One region of the Streptomyces sp. NBC_00019 genome, then DNA from elsewhere that is predicted to be linked to it. Evidence: riboswitches for the same ligand, from Rfam matches in the RefSeq annotation. Region 1 holds a riboswitch; each other region holds the start of a gene.
What was found. A riboswitch is a leader RNA that binds a small molecule or an ion and turns the genes downstream of it on or off. The one in region 1 is predicted to bind thiamine pyrophosphate.

Region 1 (5,990 bases):
GGGCGCCGTCGCCGCCGACCGGCTGCTGGCCAGGCCGGACCGCCCTGACGCGGTCTACGGGCTGTTCGACCCGAACGGCACCGACCTGCTCGCCGCCGCCCGCCGCTACGGGCTGCGGGTACCGGACGACCTGCTTCTGGTCTGCTGCAGCGAGTCCACCGTGTACGCCAGCACCGAACCGCCCATCACCACGCTCTCGCTGAAGCCGAGGCGTATCGGCACGGCCGTGGTCCAGCTCCTCATCGACGCCATCGAGGGGGTCGAATCGGACCAACCGGTCGAGCAGGTGATACCGACGGAGTTGATCGTGCGTACCTCGTCCGAGCGTCGTCCGCCCCGGACGACCGTCAGTCCGCCCCGGTCGCCCGAGGAGGAGTAGGACGAGGGCCGTCAGCAGGTGGCACAGGCCCTGCCCAATCGGGGCGAAAGCCGCGGTGAACAGGAGTCTTGCTCCGATTCACCACCCCTGGGTCATCACATGGCGCGATCCGCATTCCTATGATGGGCCCACGACACCGCGGGCCGCTGCGACCAGGCAGTCCGAAGCGGTGCAGATGCGGCGTGATGGTGGAGGGGTCTGATGACTCAGGGGGCCGGTCAGGGACCCGAGGCGGAGCGGACGGCGACGTTGCGCGACTTCCGGGTACCCGCGTACGTCCACGAGACCGGCCCGTACGGCCACAGCGCGCACCCCGGCGACGTCGTACCGGCGCACGAGGCGGACTACCCGGAGGGGTACACGCCCACCGAGCGCAACCTACCGGTCGTCAACCGGGGTGACACGCTTCAGGTGGCCGTCGACCCCGCGGCGGTCCCGCGGGCCGTCGTCGGGCCGGGCGCGCTGTTCGTCGTCGGTGACGTCCACGGTTATCTCGACGAGCTGGTGGCGGCGCTCCAGGAGAAGGGCCTCGTCGACGCCGAGGGCAACTGGTGCGCGGGCACCGCCCGGCTGTGGTTCCTCGGCGACTTCACCGACCGCGGCCCGGACGGCATCGGCGTCATCGACCTCGTGATGCGGCTGTCCGCCGAGGCCGCCGCGGCCGGCGGCTACTGCAAGGCCCTCATGGGCAACCACGAACTGCTGCTGCTCGGCGCCAAGCGGTTCGGCGACACCCCCGTCAACTCCGGTGCGGGCACCGCCACCTTCCAGGCGGCCTGGCTGCTCAACGGCGGGCAGAAGACCGACATGGACCGCCTCCAGGACCACCACCTCCAGTGGATGGCCCGCCTCGACGCCATGGAGGAGGTCGACGGGCACCTGCTCGTCCACTCGGACACCACCGCCTACCTCGACTACGGCGACTCGATCGAGGCGGTCAACGACACCGTCCGCGAGACGATCACGCGCAACGACGCGGACGAGGTATGGGATCTGTTCCGCAAGTTCACCAAGCGCTTCTCCTTCCGCGACGAGGGCGGCGCCGACCATGTGCGGTCCCTGCTCGACACGTACGGCGGCACGCGGATCGTTCACGGTCACAGCCCGATCCCCTACCTGCTGGGCGAGGTCGGCTCGGAGGACGGCGAGGACTCGTCGGGTCCGCGGGTCGAGGGACCGCACGTCTACGCCGAGGGGCTGGCCATCGCGATGGACGGCGGTGTGACCATGGCCGGAAAGCTGCTGGTCCAGCAACTGCCGCTGGATATCTGAACGTTCACGGGGCAGACGATCCCCCATGACGGACTGAGCAAGAAACGACGCAGGCCAGGGCCCAATTTCTGGAAACCCCCTGTCACCGTGTGCCGTCACCGCTCTACCATCGGCTTATCCGTAGCAGGCTCCCCTCCGTTTCTGCCCGACGGCTCACAGTCATGCGAGCCCCAAGCCCTACGGAGCATCGGGGGATGCACATGAACAGCGTTCCGCAGCACCTGCTGATCGAGGACCGCCAGGAGTACGAGCGGATCCTCGATGAGGCGCTGCGCTCCGCCCCACACCGCCCGGAACTGGCCGCTGTGGGACAGCGGCTCAATCCCGAACAGCTGCGCACCATGGCGCTCAACGCCACCGCGATCATCACGGCGGCCGCGGCGACCGAGTACCAGCACTACGTGAAGGTCCGCGAGGAACTGCGCCAACCGGCGCCGTCCACCCCGTCGTCCGTCCGTGAGACCGGCTCTGCCGAGCCGGGCTCGGGCGCGGTGGGGCTCGCCGCCACCATGGGAGAGGTCGCCGAGACCGCCGGTGCGGGCGCCGTCGCCGTCGCCGCGGTCCTGACGCCCGTCCTCGCCGGAACCGCAGCGGCGATCTTCCTGCTGGTGGGGTACATCCTGAAAATGCTGGACCCCCAGCCGGCGTTCGCCCAGACCATGCTGACCACCGGTTGGGTGTTCGGCGCGGTGACCGCGCTCGCGATCCTGGTCGCCGCGGTCGGCCTCCTGCTCACCGCCCTGCGCAACCGGCCCTCGCTGGACACCGGGCCGTACGGCGAGCTGAGCGGGGAGGTGGCCCGGGCCAGGGAGGCCTGGCGCGAGGCCCTGTTGGAGCGGGGTGTCCTGCCCTTCCTGCGGGACGCGCTGGCCGACCCCGGCACGGCGGCCGCCCTGCACCGCCCCGCACCGCCCGCGCCGACCAGCCGTATGCCGCACCTCGGCTACGGCCGTCCGGGCTTCAGCAGCCCTGACGACGGCTCCTCCGGCCCACGGCCCAGCTTCACGAGCCCGGACTACACCAGCCCGGACTTCGGCGGCCCGGAACACCAGCCGGAGTAACCCCCGGCTTGCGCCCCTCACCGCGGGGAAACCCGACTTCGGGGGCGCGCAAGCCGGTTGTCCGGCGCCTCACGGACGCCGGACGGCCTGCGCCTCCCGCATCCCCCGACGGGCCTCCGCTCAGTCGGCGAGCGGCAGATACACCCGGTTCCCCGCAGCCGCGAACTCCTTCGACTTCTGGGCCATGCCCTCCTCGATCTCCTCCTGGTTCCCGCCGTGACGACGGCGGATGTCCTGGGAGATCTTCATGGAACAGAACTTCGGCCCGCACATCGAGCAGAAGTGGGCCGTCTTGGCCGGCTCGGCGGGGAGTGTCTCGTCGTGGAACTCGCGGGCCGTGTCAGGGTCGAGGGCGAGGTTGAACTGGTCCTCCCAGCGGAACTCGAAGCGGGCGTCCGACAGCGCGTCGTCCCACTCCTGTGCGCCAGGGTGTCCCTTGGCGAGGTCCGCCGCATGGGCCGCGATCTTGTAGGTGATGACGCCCGTCTTCACGTCGTCACGATTGGGCAGGCCCAAGTGCTCCTTGGGCGTGACGTAGCAGAGCATCGCCGTGCCCCACCACGCGATCATCGCGGCACCGATGCCTGAGGTGATGTGGTCGTACGCCGGGGCGACGTCCGTGGTCAGCGGGCCGAGCGTATAGAACGGTGCCTCCTCGCAGATCTCCTGCTGAAGGTCGATGTTCTCCTTGATCTTGTGCATCGGGACGTGGCCCGGACCCTCGATCATGGTCTGTACGTTGAAACGCTTCGCGATCGTGTTGAGTTCCCCGAGCGTCCTCAACTCCGCGAACTGCGCCTCGTCGTTGGCGTCCGCGATCGAACCCGGCCGGAGACCGTCACCGAGCGAGTACGTGACGTCGTAGGCGGCGAGAATCTCGCAGAGTTCCTCGAAGTTCTCGTAGAGGAACGACTCCTTGTGGTGCGCGAGGCACCAGGCCGCCATGATCGAGCCGCCGCGCGAGACGATGCCCGTCTTGCGGTTGGCCGTCAGCGGTACGTACGGGAGGCGGACGCCCGCGTGGACCGTCATGTAGTCCACGCCCTGCTCGGCCTGCTCGATGACCGTGTCCTTGTAGATCTCCCAGGTCAGTTCCTCGGCCTTGCCGTCCACCTTCTCCAGCGCCTGGTAGAGCGGCACCGTGCCGATGGGGACGGGGGAGTTGCGCAGCACCCACTCGCGGGTGGTGTGGATGTTGCGGCCGGTGGACAGGTCCATGACCGTGTCGGCGCCCCAGCGGGTCGCCCAGGTCATCTTCTCGACCTCCTCCTCGATGGAGGACGTCACCGCGGAGTTGCCGATGTTGGCGTTGACCTTCACCAGGAACCGCTTGCCGATGATCATCGGCTCGATCTCCGGGTGGTTGACGTTGGCCGGGAGGACCGCGCGGCCGGCCGCGATCTCCTCCCGGACGACCTCGGGGGCCACGTTCTCCCGCAGGGCCACGTACTCCATCTCCGGCGTGATCTCACCGCGGCGTGCGTACGCGAGCTGTGTGACCGCTCCACCGTCGCGGCTACGGCGCGGCAGCCGGGGCCGCCCGGGGAAGACCGCGTCGAGGTTGCGCAGGTTGCCGCCCCGCGGCGAGGTGTGCTTGATGCCGTCGTCCTCGGGACGGGCGGGACGGCCCGCGTACTCCTCGGTGTCGCCGCGGGCGATGATCCAGTTCTCCCGGAGCGGGGCCAGCCCCCGGCGGACGTCGGTATCGACCAGGGGGTCGGTGTACGGGCCCGATGTGTCGTACAGCGTGACCGACTGCCCGTTGGTGAGGTGCACCTGACGGACCGGCACCCGCAGATCGGGGCGGGAGCCCTCGACATACGCCTTGTGCCAGCCGATGGACTTCCCGACCTCCGCGGACTGTTCGCCCTGAATGGGCTGTTCGTCCTGGCTGAAGGCAGGCGTGCGCGCGTCCTTGATGGTCATGAGACCTACTCCCTACGCCGGCATTACCCGGTAACAGGTTCGGCGGTCGACGCAGCGGCTTCCGTCTGCCGACGTTTCGTGTGGAAAGTCACTCGCTGGTGACGATGTTCCACGTGAAACATCGCTGGGACGGAGGTCAGCGCCCTCTCAGCCCGGTGCTCCGAGCTCCCGCGTGTACAAAGGTGCCCCCACGCTAGCGTCAATTCGGGCGCGGTGAACAGAGGGCCCCTGTCGTTCTTGCGATGATCGGTCGGTGACCACGACACATCAGCCCCCGTTCCCACCGCCCGAGCCTCCTCGCAGGCCCGGCTCCGGAAACGGGCCCGGCAACGGACCCCGACCCGCAGACGGGCAGGGTGCCGGGTACGGCCCGGGCCCGGGCTCCGGCGACTGGCACGAGCACGGAAACGGCACCGGTGACGGGTTCGGACAGGAGCCCGGATCGGGCGGCCGGTTCGAGCACGGGCCCGGTGCCGCCGGCGGCCACGAGCACGACGCCGGTGGCGGACACGGGCATGGGCACGGCCCCGGTTCCGGTGGTGGGGGCACCGGCGGTGGCGGCGGACACGGTCACAGCCACAGTCACGGCCCGGCGGCCCCCGTCTCCAAGCACCTGCGCAAGGTCATCGCCGCGATCCTCATCCCCTTCGGCGTCGCCGTGATCGTCGGGCTCGCCGTGCTGTGGCCGGGGGGCGCTCCGGGTCATGAGCGCACCGGCGTCGGCTTCGACCGGCAGACCCAGCAGGCCACGGTCACCAAGGTCGTGAGCGTGAGCTGCAAGTCGGTCAACGCCTCGGGCGAGACCCCGACCGGCGACACTTCCACCGCCGAGGGCTCCTCCGCCCAGCAGCAGGCCGACGGCGACTGCAAGAAGGCGACGATCCGCGTCGACACCGGCGCCGACAAGGGCCGTACGTTCACCGAGATCGTGCAACCGGACCAGTCGCGGCAGTTGCACCAGGGCGAGAAGGTCGTGGTCGCCTACGAGCCCTCCGCCCCCAAGGACCTGCAGTACTCGGTCACCGACGTGAACCGCAGGCTCCCCATGGCGTTGCTCGCGGGCATCTTCGCACTCGCCGTCGTGGTCGTCGGGCGGTTGCGGGGCGTCATGGCGCTGGTCGCGCTGGCCATCAGCTTCATGATCCTGAACTTCTTCATCCTGCCCGCGATCCTGCAGGGCTCGAATCCGCTGGTCGTGGCCGTGGTCGGGGCGAGCGCCATCATGCTGATCGCCCTGTATCTGTGCCACGGACTCTCGGCGAGAACATCCGTCGCGGTGCTCGGCACGCTGATCTCGCTGCTGCTGATCGGCGTGCTCGGCTCGCTGTTCATCGGCTGGGCCGCGCTCACCG
Region 2 (5,990 bases), 2.2 Mb from region 1:
CACTTGTCGACGAAGTGCGCGACGTCGGCGTCCCAGTCCCCGGACCGCGGGTGCATCTCCGGAAAGGCTGCCACGCCCACACAGAAGTCGCCCGATTCCTTGATGAGCCGGACGAGTTCGGCGGCGTAGGTCAGACCCTGCGGGTGGGCCACCCAGTCGCCCATGGGGTCGCCCGGCGGGTCGCCGCGGACGGCCAGGATGTTGCGGATCCCGGCGTCGGCGTACTGGCCGATGATGTTGCGCAGTTCGGCGATGGAGTGGTTGACCGCGGTGAGGTGGGCGACCGGCGTGAGCGTGGTGTCCGCGACGATCTGCTGGGTCTCCTTGACCGTGCCCGCGCGGGTGGAACCGCCGGCACCGTACGTGACGGAGACGAAGTCCGGGGCGACCGCCTCGACCCTCCTCAGCGCGCTCCACAGGTTCCGCTCACCCTTGGGGGTCTTCGGCGCCGAGAACTCGAACGAGTACGTCGCCTTGCCCGTGGCGAGCATGTCGCGCACGGTGCGTGCGCGGTCAGTCCTGGTGGATGCGGTTCCGAGGGCCATACCCGCAGGTTAGCCAGGGGGCAGCGGTCACCCAACCGGATCCGGGGAATTTGCCCGTTTTGTCGACTTGTTGTCCACCCTTCGGACACCAGGACCGGTCACGCCGGGTCCCTGAGCCTCTTCGCGAACTCCGCTGCGGCGGCTCCCGGATCGTCGGCTTCCGTGATGGCCCGTACGACGACGACGCGGCGGGCGCCCGCCTCCAGCACCTCGTCGAGGTTGCCGAGGTCGATGCCGCCGATGGCGAACCAGGGGCGGTCGGTGCCGAGGGAAGCGGTGTACCGGACCAGGTCGAGGCCGGGTGCGTGGCGGCCGGGCTTGGTCGGGGTCGGCCAGCACGGGCCGGTGCAGAAGTAGTCCACGCCCTCCTGGACGGCGGCCGCGGCGGCCTCGGCCTCGGAGTGCGTGGAGCGGCCGACGAGGATGTCGTCGCCGAGGATCGCACGGGCGGCGGGGACCGGGAGGTCGCCCTGGCCGAGGTGGAGTACGGCGGGCGGCCAGGGGTGGGTGGCCCGGGCCGCGTGCGCCAGGTCGGCGCGGTCGTTCACCGAGAGGACCTTGCCGTACATGTGGCACTTGTCGGCGAACAGCTCCAGCCAGCCCAGTTCCTCGTCCGCCTCCAGGGTCTTGTCACGGAGCTGGATGAAGTCGACGCCGTTCTCCAGGACCGCGTCCAGGAAGTTGGGCAGGTCACCCTGCTTCTTGCGGGCGTCCGTGCAGAGATAGAGCCGGGCGTCGGCCAGCTGGGCGCGAGCGTCGGTGTCGGACGTGACGGGCATGGGTGTCCCCCGATGTCGGTGGCGTACGGGCCGCGGGCCGGTGCGGTCGACCTGGGCGGGCCGGGCGTAGTGAACCACAGGGACGGCTCCGCGGCCCATGCCCCGGCACCAGGTGCGACGGGCAGACACGTCCCACGTCCTGGCGACGAACCCGCAGGTCATCGACGCCAGGGCGTGGGACGCATCCGCTGATCACCGCTGTGGCACGGTGCCGCCCTGCGCACGGGGGCGGCCGCGACCGTGTGGGTGCGTGGGTGGCGGGCCCTGCGCCGGGCGGTTCGGCGGTAATGGGTCAGACGGCGAGCGCCTGGGCCCTGCGCTTCACCTCCGTGCCACGGTTCTCGCTCAGCGCCTGGGCGGGGGTCCCGGGCAGGCTGTCGTCGGGAGTGAAGAGCCACTCCAGCATCTCTTCGTCGGAGAAGCCGTCGTCCCTCAGGAGCGTCAAGGTCCCGGCGAGGCCCTTGACGACCTTCTGCTCGACCCCGTCGATGAAGGCGGCGGGGACGTGCAGTGCGCGGTTCTCACCACGGCGTACGGCGATGAGCTGGCCGTCCTTGACCAGCTGGCGCGCACGCGTCACCTCGACATCGAGGATTTCCGCGATGTCGGGGAGGGTGAGCCAGGCGGGGACGAGAGCATCGATCTTTGCGTCAATCTCGGTCACGGCATCAAGCCTGCCATCCCGCACTGACAGTCGGAAGCCAGACCCCTGCGACCTGGGCATTCGAACTACACTGTCGCCGCCTTCAGCGGCCTCGACGGGTCCGCCAGCAGCTCCGGGTCCAGCTCCGGCCCCGCCTCGATCAGCCGCCGCCCCTGTGCCAGGTCCCGGGGCCGGCCCACCGCCAGCAGGGCGACGAGGCGGTTCTCGCGCAGCCAGCAGACCGTCCAGGCCGGGCCGGACGGGTCACCGCGCCACAGGACCGTGTCGGCGGACGTGTGATGGCCGACGTACTGGACGAAGCGGCCGAACTGCTCGGACCAGAAGTACGGCACGGGGTCGTAGACCGCGGGCGTCTCGCCGATGATGTTGGCCGCCACCGTGCGCGGGCCCTGGAGGGCGTTGTCCCAGTGGTGGACCAGCAGCCGCTCGCCGTACCTTCCCGAAGGGAAGGACGCGCAGTCGCCGACCGCGTAGACGTCCGGCGCGGAGGTGCGCAGGCGGTCGTCGGCCACGACCTCGCCGTGCGCGCCGAGGTCGATGCCCGAGCCGGCCAGCCAGGCCGTGGCGGGGCGGGCGCCGATGCCGACCACGACGGCGTCCGCGGGCAGCCGCGTGCCGTCGTCCAGGAGTACCTCGCCGGGCCGCACCCGCTCCACGCGCGCGTTTGTGCGCAGCGCGGCACCGGCGTCGGCGTACCAGGACGACATCGGCGCGGCGACCTCCGCAGGAAGGGCCCCCGCGAGCGGCCGTTCGGCGGCCTCCACGACCGTCACCGCGCAGCCCGCCTCGCGCGCGGCGGTGGCGAACTCGGCGCCGATCCAGCCCGCGCCGACCACCACGATGTCGTGCTGTCGGGCGAGTACGGGCCGCAGCCGCTCGGCGTCGTCGAGGGTGCGCAGCAGATGGACACCGGGGACGCCCTCCGCGCCGGGCAGCCGGATCGGTTCGGCACCGGTGGCGAGGACCAGGACGTCGTACGGCACGGGCCCGGACTCGGTGTCCAGTTCGTGCTCGGCGGGGCGGACGCCCAGCGCCTCGCGGCCCAGCTCCAGTTCGATGCCGAGCGCCTCGAAGTCGACGTCGAAGGCGGAGCCCTCGGCCTTGCCGAGCAGTACGGCCTTCGACAGCGGCGGCCGGTCGTACGGCTGATGCGGCTCCGCGCCGATGAGGGTCACGGTGCCGGTGAAACCCTGTTCGCGCAGGGCTACCGCGGTCTGTACGCCGGCCATGCCCGCGCCGACCACGACCACGCGCCGCTGAGACTGCTCCGTCTGCTCGCTCACCGGATCACCATAGACAACTGACAATTTGTCAGTCAGCGGTCATGCACCGTGACCTGCTCCACAACGCTCGTCCCGCTGCCCTGCTGCGACTCCCACTCCCAGCTCTCCTCCAGCCGCACCCGCCCGTCCGGCAGCTCGACGACCGTGGACACGCAGTGCCCCGACGAGGTCGTCCCGTCGTGCTTGAGCTGGACGTACCGGAAGTCGAGCCGGTCGCCCTCCCGGGTACCCACCAGATGCCCGCGCACGACGTCGCCGCCCGTGTATTCGGCCCAGATCTCGCCGCTCTTCTCGTGGTACGTGAACCGGGTGCGGGTACCCACCTGACCTGGGGCCTGGTCGGCGACGGGGGCGAGGACGAGGCCGTCCAGCGAGCGGGGCATGGCAGCAGGCTCCCTTACACAAGCGCAAAACCAAGAGCTAGGGTGGCCAACGTAGAGCACTCGCGGGAGCCCGGACGCACCGGGCTGAGAGGGAGGCTGGCGGCCTCCGACCGTACGAACCTGATCCGGGTCATGCCGGCGAAGGGAGGGGCTGGACGCCCATGTCCTCACGTACGTCAGACGTCCTCGTCGTCGGGGGCGGAATCATCGGCCTTGTCACGGCCTGGCGGGCCGCGCAGCGCGGTTTCGCCACAGCCGTCGTCGATCCCGAACCGGGCGGCGGGGCCGCCCAGGTGGCCGCCGGGATGCTGGCCGCCGTCACGGAACTGCACTACGGCGAGCAGACCCTGCTGGGCCTGAACCTGGCCTCGGCCCGCCGCTATCCGGAGTTCGCGGCCGAGCTCACCGAGCTGACCGGCCACGACCTCGGCTACCGCCGCTGCGGCACGCTCGCCGTCGCGCTGGACGCCGACGACCGTGCCCATCTGCGGGAACTGCACGCCCTGCAGCAGGAGTCGGGCCTGGAGTCGGAGTGGCTGTCCGGGCGGGAATGCCGGCGCCTGGAGCCGATGCTCGCACCGGGCGTGCGCGGCGGGCTGCGGGTCGACGGCGACCATCAGATCGACCCCCGGCGGCTGATCAAGGCGCTGCTGGCCGCCTGCGAGCGGGCGGGCGTGGTCTTCCACCGCCTGTGGGCCGAGCGCCTGGACCTCGTGGGGGACCGGGCCGCCGGCATCACCGCCACCGACGGCACCCGGCTGGGCGCGGCCCAGGTGGTGCTCGCCGCCGGCAGCCTCAGCGGGCGGCTCGCCGGTGTCCCCGACGACGTGCTGCCGCCGGTGCGGCCCGTGAAGGGGCAGGTGCTGCGGCTGACCGTGCCGCAGCGGTACGCGCCCTTCCTGAACCGGACCGTGCGGGCCGTGGTCCGTGGCAGCCAGGTCTATCTGGTACCGCGCGAGAACGGCGAGCTGGTGATCGGGGCGACCAGCGAGGAGCAGGGCTGGGACACCACGGTGACCGCGGGCGGGGTGTACGAGCTGCTGCGCGACGCCCATGAGCTGGTGCCGGGCATCACGGAACTGCCGCTCACGGAGACCCGCGCGGGGCTGCGCCCCGGTTCCCCCGACAACGCACCGCTGCTCGGACCGACCGAGCTCCCTGGGCTGCTCCTGGCGACCGGCCACTATCGCAACGGTGTGCTGCTCACGCCGGTCACCGGCGACGCGATGGCCCATGTGCTGACCACGGGTGAACTGCCGGTCGAGGTCCGCCCCTTCACCCCCCGGCGTTTCACCTTCACGGAGCTGCCCGCATGAACATCTCCGTCAACGGAGAGCCGCGGGAGATCGCTCCCGGCACGGCTCTCGACACCGTCGTGCGGGCCCTCGCCCCGGCCCCCGCCGGAGTGGCCGCGGCCCTCAACGAGACCGTCGTCCCGCGCGGACAGTGGCCGTCGACGTCCCTCCGCGAGGGAGACCGCGTCGAGGTCCTCACCGCCGTCCAAGGAGGCTGACCCATGGCCGACGATCCCTTCGTCCTCGGCGGTACGACCTTCTCCTCCCGCCTGATCATGGGCACCGGCGGCGCGCCCAGCCCGGATGTGCTGGAGCGGGCGCTGATCGCCTCGGGCACAGAGCTGACCACGGTCGCGATGCGCCGGGTGGATCCGAATGTGCACGGCTCGGTCCTCTCCGTGCTGACCAGGCTCGGCATCGAGGTGCTGCCCAACACCGCGGGCTGCTTCACCGCGGGCGAGGCCGTGCTGACGGCCCGCCTCGCGCGCGAGGCCCTCGGCACCGATCTGATCAAGCTGGAGGTGATCGCCGACGAACGCACCCTGCTGCCGGACCCCATCGAGCTCCTGGACGCCGCGGAGACGCTGGTCGACGACGGTTTCACGGTCCTGCCGTACACCAACGACGACCCCGTCCTCGCGCGGAAGCTGGAGGACGTGGGCTGCGCGGCGATCATGCCGCTGGGCTCCCCGATCGGCTCCGGGCTCGGGATCCGCAACCCGCACAACTTCCAGCTGATCGTCGAGCACGCGCGCGTGCCGGTGATCCTGGACGCGGGGGCCGGTACGGCGTCGGACGCGGCGCTCGCGATGGAGCTGGGGTGCGCGGGTGTGATGCTCGCCTCGGCGGTGACGCGGGCCCAGGAGCCGGAGCTGATGGCGCACGCGATGCGGCACGCGGTGGAGGCGGGCCGGCTGGCGTACCGGGCGGGGCGCATCCCCAAGCGGCATTTCGCCGAAGCCTCGTCCCCCAAGGAGGGGTTGGCGCGGCTGGATCCCGAACGCCCCGCATTCTGAACGTACGTTCGACGCAGGCCGAAAT
Region 3 (5,990 bases), 2.1 Mb from region 1:
CGGCTGGACTCTCTGCTGCCGACGGCGCCGGTGGTGTGGCTGCTGCTGGTGCTGTTCGTCGGTTCCGGCTGATCGTTTCCGTACAGGAGAAGCCCTCGCTTCGGCGGGGGCTTCTTCCGTTCCGGCGGTTCTGTTCTACCGGCTGGTCCAGTGGGACGATTCCTCTGTAAGCCCTCGAAGGGGATCGCCCTGGAAGGAGGGCGTCATGTCCGCCATCCGTGAAGTGATCGACGTCGACCGCAGTCCCGAAGACGTCTATGCGTATATCACCGACCCCTCCCACCTGCCGGAATGGCAGCTGAGCGCCGTCAAGGCCGAGCCGCTCGACGAGGGGCCCGTCCACGCCGGCTCCCGGGTCCGGGTCACCCGGCGCATCGGGAACCGTGAGATTCCGATGACCGTCGAGTTCGACAGGCTCGACCCGCCGTACAGCTGGGATCTGCACGGCATCGAAGGCCCCGTCAGGCCACGTACCCACGGCGAGATCGAGTCGCTCGACGACGGGCGCCGCTCCCGCGTGACGATAGAGATCGACTTCGAGGGGCACGGCCTCGGCAAGGCCCTGGTTCCCCTCGTCGTCCGCCCGCAGGTCCGCAAGGAGCTCCCGCGGGACGAGCAGCTGCTCAAGGAGTGCCTGGAGCGCCCCACCCCCTAGGAAGCGCCCCACCACCTGGGAAACGCACCACCGCCTAGGACGTGCAGACGTCCTTGAGCTCATTCGCGGCGGCGTCGATCCGGCTGCTGTCCGGGTCGGTGTCGCCGTCGAGGATGGACTTGTTGTAGTCGTCGATGGCCTTGTCCAGGTCGTCGACGGCCTTGTCGACCTTGCCGTCGTCCGTGTCGTCGTTGATCTTGTCGAGGTTCTTCTCGATGGTGTCGATGGACTCGCCGGTCTTCGACGGGTCCTTCGCCGCGTCCCAGCCCGCCTCGTGGATCGCCTTGAGACTGTCGGAGATCGTGTCGGCGTTGGTGAGACAGTCGAGCGCGTCGTAGGTGTTCTCGCAGCCGGTGAGGAGCCCGGCGGTCAGTGTGACGGCGGCGACGGTGGTGGCGACGGCGGCGATACGGCGTCCGCGTCGGCGGTTGGCGGCCATGGAACGGGTCCCCTCCTGGAAGGCACAGGGCGCTGCTGCGTTCTGTGTGCCGTCCACGATTCCGCCGTAGGGTCCCCTGCGACGAGGCAGCTGCCTCCCGTATGGGTGGTGGAGCGGGCTACATAGGGGCGGGGCGTATGTGGGTTCCGGACAGCCTGGATCGACTCCGGGAGTGGCTGGAGGGGAACGGCATTCCCCAGGAGTCGTGGGGGACCGACGGGACCAAGTCCGTACAGCACCTGTGGGACGAGATCGAGGCGGGGGAGACGACCTTGGACTCCGAGCCGCCGTTGCGTCGCGTCACCGTCGTCACCCTGCGCATCCGGCAGGGCGGCAAGGAGCTCGTAGAGATCGCGCAGCTGATGGCCGACGGCAGTTGGCGCCCCCGGGACGAAGCCCCCGCCGAGAAGATGAAGCCCGGAGAGCAAGCGGCGGACACGGCACGGCGGTGCGTGGCCGAGGAGCTCGGAGTCGAAGGCCCCGGAGTCGTCGTGGGCCCCGTGTCCGAACGGCGTCTGCGCCGGGACTCGTCGCCGTCGTATCCCGGTCTGGCGTCCGAGTACGTCTTCCACGACGTCGACGTCCAGGTGCCGGGTCTCTCCTCGTGGAACTTCTGGACCAGGGAGGCCGGCGACGGGGCGGTTTCCGCCCATCTCTGGGCGTGGCGGTAGTCGACTGGGGCACTCCGGTTGATCTGCGACACTGGTATGACCATGCCCAAGCCCGGAGAACTCACTTTCGCCGCCCCCCGCGGAGCCAAGAAGCCGCCGCGGCACCTTGCCGATCTCACGCCTGCCGAGCGCAAGGATGTCGTGGCCGAGATCGGTGAGAAGCCGTTCCGTGCCAAGCAGCTCTCGCAGCACTACTTCGCGCGGTACGCGCACGATCCGGAGCAGTGGACCGATATCCCGGCCGGTGCTCGCGGAAAGCTGCAGGAGGCGCTGCTTCCTGAGCTGATGACCGTCGTACGGCATCTGTCGACCGACCAGGGAACCACGCGCAAGACGCTGTGGCGGCTGTTCGACGGGACGCTCGTGGAGTCGGTGCTGATGCGGTACCCGGACCGGGTGACCATGTGCATCAGCTCGCAGGCCGGGTGCGGGATGAACTGTCCCTTCTGCGCGACCGGACAGGCCGGGCTCGACCGGAATCTGTCCACCGCCGAGATCGTCCATCAGATCGTGGACGGGATGCGGGCGCTGCGCGACGGGGACGTGCCCGGTGGGCCCGCGCGGCTCTCCAACATCGTCTTCATGGGCATGGGTGAGCCGCTCGCCAACTACAAGCGGGTCGTGCAGTCCATCCGGGCCCTCACCGACCCCGCCCCCGACGGGCTCGGCATCTCGCAGCGTGGCATCACCGTCTCGACCGTCGGTCTGGTGCCGGCCATCCACCGGTTCTCCGACGAGGGCTTCAAGTGCCGGCTCGCGATCTCGCTGCACGCGCCGGACGACGAGCTGCGCGACACCCTCGTACCCGTGAACACGCGGTGGAAGGTGCGCGAGGTGCTCGACGCCGGGTTCGAGTACGTCGAGAAGTCGGGGCGCCGGCTCTCCATCGAGTACGCGCTCATCCGGGACATCAACGACCAGGCCTGGCGTGGTGACCGGCTCGGGCGGCTGCTCAGGGGCAAGCCCGTGCATGTGAACCTCATTCCGCTGAACCCGACTCCCGGGTCCAAGTGGACCGCCTCCCGGCCGGAGGACGAGAAGGCCTTCGTCGAGGCCATCGCCGCGCACGGGGTGCCCGTCACCGTTCGGGACACCCGTGGGCAGGAGATCGACGGGGCCTGCGGTCAGCTGGCGGCGGGCGAGCGGTAACCTGAGCCCGTACGTACATCTTCATATTCCGACAGGGGAGCGCCACAGCGCTGAGAGTGCGGCAATCGGGCCGCAGACCCTCCGAACCTGGCCCAGGTCATTCTGGGTAGGGAGATCGGTCATTACTCAAGCTGTTGCGCCCTGCCCGGAGCCTTTCAGAGGTTCCGGGCAGGGCCGCGTCTCTTCCTGGTCAACCCAGGAGGAATCCAGTGAGCATCACCAAGAAGGCCACGGTCCTCGCCGTCGGGTTCGGTCTCGTCGCGCTCTCCGCGTGCGGGTCGTCCGACAGCGACAGCGGCGGCGGCGACTCCAAGACCGTCACCCTCGTCAGCCACAACTCGTGGGCCGTCTCCAAGAACGTGCTCGCCGCGTTCGAGAAGGAGTCCGGGTACAAGGTCAAGGTCCTCGAGGACGGTGACGCCGGGCAGGCCGTCAACAAGGCGATCCTGACCAAGGACAACCCGCAGGGCGACGTCTTCTTCGGCGTCGACAACACCCTGCTGTCGCGGGCGCTGGACAACGGGCTGTTCCAGTCGTACGAGGCGAAGGGATCCGACCTGATCCTGCCCGAGTACCGGGTCGACGAGGACAAGCACAGGGTCACGCCGATCGACACCGGCGACATCTGCGTCAACTACGACAAGGCGTACTTCACCGAGCACAAGCTGGACCCGCCGAGCTCGTTCGACGACCTGATCAAGCCCGCCTACAAGAACCTCCTCGTCACCGAGAACGCCTCCACCTCCTCGCCCGGGCTGGGATTCCTCCTCGGGACCGCCGCCAAGTACGGCGACAGCGGCTGGGAGGGCTACTGGACGAAGCTCAAGGCCAACGGCGTGAAGGTCGTCGACGGCTGGGAGCAGGCCTACAACGAGGAGTTCTCGGGGTCCGCCGGCGGCAAGAAGGCCAAGGCCGACCGACCGCTCGTCGTCTCGTACGCCTCCTCGCCGCCCGCCGAGGTCATCTACGCCGATCCGAAGCCGACGACCGCGCCGACCGGGGTCGCCGAGGGGGCCTGTTTCCGGCAGGTCGAGTACGCGGGCCTGCTGAGCAACGCCGGGAACAGCAAGGGCGGCAAGGCGCTCCTCGACTTCATGCTCACCAAGCAGTTCCAGGACGACATGCCGCTGAACATGTTCGTCTACCCCGTGCGGGAGGCCGCCGAGGTGCCCCAGGAGTTCAGGAAGTACGGCCCGCAGGCCAAGGACCCCGAGACCCTCGACCCCGCCAAGATCGCCGACAACCGTGACCAGTGGGTCAAGTCGTGGACCTCGCTCGTACTGAAGTAGCCCCACGCGGGAGCCTCAAGGGGAACGTGACGCGGCTCGGGCTCATGGCCCTGCCCGTCGCGTTCTTCGGGGTCTTCTTCGCCTGGCCCGTCGCCGCGATCGTGGCGCGCGGGCTCAAGGCCGACGGCGCGTGGCAGTTCGGCCGGATCACGGACGTGCTCGCACAGTCCGACATCCGGCACGTCCTGTGGTTCACCACCTGGCAGGCCCTCGCCTCCACCGTGCTCACCCTGCTGATCGCGCTGCCGGGTGCCTATGTCTTCGCCCGCTTCGACTTCCCGGGCATGCAGATCCTGCGGGCGGTCGTGACGGTGCCGTTCGTGCTGCCGACGGTCGTGGTGGGGACGGCGTTCCTGGCACTGGTCGGGCGCGGGGGACTGCTCGACGAGCTGTGGGGCGTACGGCTGGACACGACGGTGTGGGCGATCCTGCTCGCGCATGTCTTCTTCAACTACGCGGTCGTCGTACGGACGGTCGGCGGGCTCTGGGCGCAGCTCGACCCGCGGCAGGAGGAGGCCGCGCGGATGCTGGGCGCCTCGCGCCTCGCAGCCTGGCGGAAGGTGACCCTGCCCGCGCTCGGGCCCGCCGTGGCGGCCGCCGCCCTCATGGTCTTCCTGTTCACCTTCACCTCCTTCGGTGTGGTGCAGATCCTCGGCGGACCGACTTTCTCCACCCTCGAAGTGGAGATCTACCGCCAGACCTCGGAGATCTTCGACCTCGCCACGGCAGCGGTCCTCACGATCATCCAGTTCGTGGCCGTCGGCTCGATCCTCGCTCTGCACGCCTGGACCGTACGGCGACGGGAGACCGCGCTGCGGCTGGTGGACGCGTCCGTGACGGCCCGGCGGCCGCGCGGGGCGGGGCAGTGGGCGCTGCTGGGCGGGGTGCTGCTCACCGTCGTCGTACTCCTGCTGCTGCCGCTCGCCGTGCTCGTGCAGCGCTCGTTCGACGCCCCCGACTTCGGGTACTACCGGGCGCTGACGAAGGCCGACGGGGGAGTGTTCCTGGTGCCCCCGATCGAGGCGATCGGCAACTCCCTCTCGTACGCCGTCGCCGCCACCGCCATCGCGGTGGTGGTCGGCGGCCTCGCGGCGGCCGCGCTGACCCGGCGGGACGCGGGGCGGTTCGTACGGGGCTTCGACGCGCTGCTGATGCTGCCGCTGGGGGTGTCCGCGGTGACGGTCGGGTTCGGGTTCCTGATCGCCCTCGATGAGCCGCCGCTGGATCTGCGGGCCTCGTGGATCCTGGTGCCGCTCGCGCAGGCGCTGGTCGGTGTGCCGTTCGTCGTACGGACCATGCTGCCCGTGCTGCGGGCCGTGGACCATCGGCTGCGGGAGGCCGCGGCCGTGCTCGGGGCATCGCCCTGGCGGGTGTGGCGGGAGGTCGATCTGCCCCTGGTACGACGGGCGTTGCTGATCGCGGCCGGGTTCGCGTTCGCCGTGTCGCTGGGGGAGTTCGGGGCGACCGTGTTCATCGCGCGGCCCGACAATCCGACGCTGCCGGTCGCGGTGGCGCGGCTGCTGGGGCGGGCCGGTGAGCTCAACTACGGCCAGGCGATGGCCCTTTCGACGATTCTGATGGTGGTGTGCGCGGTGGCGCTGCTGGTGCTGGAGCGGCTGCGGACCGATCGGACGGGTGAGTTCTGATGCTGCTGAGCCTTCAGGGCGCGACGGTCCGCTTCGGCGGGCGGGCGGTGCTGGACGGGGTCGACCTGTCGGTCGCCGAGCACGAGATCGTGTGTGTGCTCGGGCCCAGCGGGAGCGGGAAGTCGACGCTGCTGCGGGCGG

Region 2: linked by a shared signal. The riboswitch ahead of thiO (glycine oxidase ThiO) and the one ahead of thiC (phosphomethylpyrimidine synthase ThiC) in region 1 are both predicted to bind thiamine pyrophosphate.
Region 3: linked by a shared signal. The riboswitch ahead of OHU89_RS35220 (thiamine ABC transporter substrate binding subunit) and the one ahead of thiC (phosphomethylpyrimidine synthase ThiC) in region 1 are both predicted to bind thiamine pyrophosphate.

Annotation. Positions count from the first base shown of each region.
Region 1 is NZ_CP108302.1:5,315,917-5,321,906, forward strand. It holds gene OHU89_RS24995 (LacI family DNA-binding transcriptional regulator) at 1-379, shown strand, start outside; gene OHU89_RS25000 (metallophosphoesterase) at 581-1,651, shown strand; gene OHU89_RS25005 (hypothetical protein) at 1,846-2,712, shown strand; gene thiC (phosphomethylpyrimidine synthase ThiC) at 2,833-4,638, opposite strand; TPP riboswitch at 4,631-4,820, opposite strand; gene OHU89_RS25015 (YibE/F family protein) at 4,892-5,990, shown strand, end outside.
Region 2 is NZ_CP108302.1:3,123,133-3,129,122, forward strand. It holds gene metF (methylenetetrahydrofolate reductase [NAD(P)H]) at 1-545, opposite strand, end outside; gene thiE (thiamine phosphate synthase) at 644-1,324, opposite strand; gene OHU89_RS14935 (Rv2175c family DNA-binding protein) at 1,617-1,988, opposite strand; gene OHU89_RS14940 (NAD(P)/FAD-dependent oxidoreductase) at 2,054-3,271, opposite strand; gene OHU89_RS14945 (hypothetical protein) at 3,304-3,654, opposite strand; TPP riboswitch at 3,707-3,818, shown strand; gene thiO (glycine oxidase ThiO) at 3,816-4,970, shown strand; gene thiS (sulfur carrier protein ThiS) at 4,967-5,167, shown strand; gene OHU89_RS14960 (thiazole synthase) at 5,171-5,965, shown strand.
Region 3 is NZ_CP108302.1:7,436,062-7,442,051, forward strand. It holds gene OHU89_RS35195 (phosphatidate cytidylyltransferase) at 1-72, shown strand, start outside; gene OHU89_RS35200 (SRPBCC family protein) at 206-655, shown strand; gene OHU89_RS35205 (hypothetical protein) at 690-1,094, opposite strand; gene OHU89_RS35210 (NUDIX domain-containing protein) at 1,232-1,765, shown strand; gene rlmN (23S rRNA (adenine(2503)-C(2))-methyltransferase RlmN) at 1,808-2,914, shown strand; TPP riboswitch at 2,938-3,045, shown strand; gene OHU89_RS35220 (thiamine ABC transporter substrate binding subunit) at 3,124-4,203, shown strand; gene OHU89_RS35225 (ABC transporter permease) at 4,248-5,849, shown strand; gene OHU89_RS35230 (ABC transporter ATP-binding protein) at 5,849-5,990, shown strand, end outside.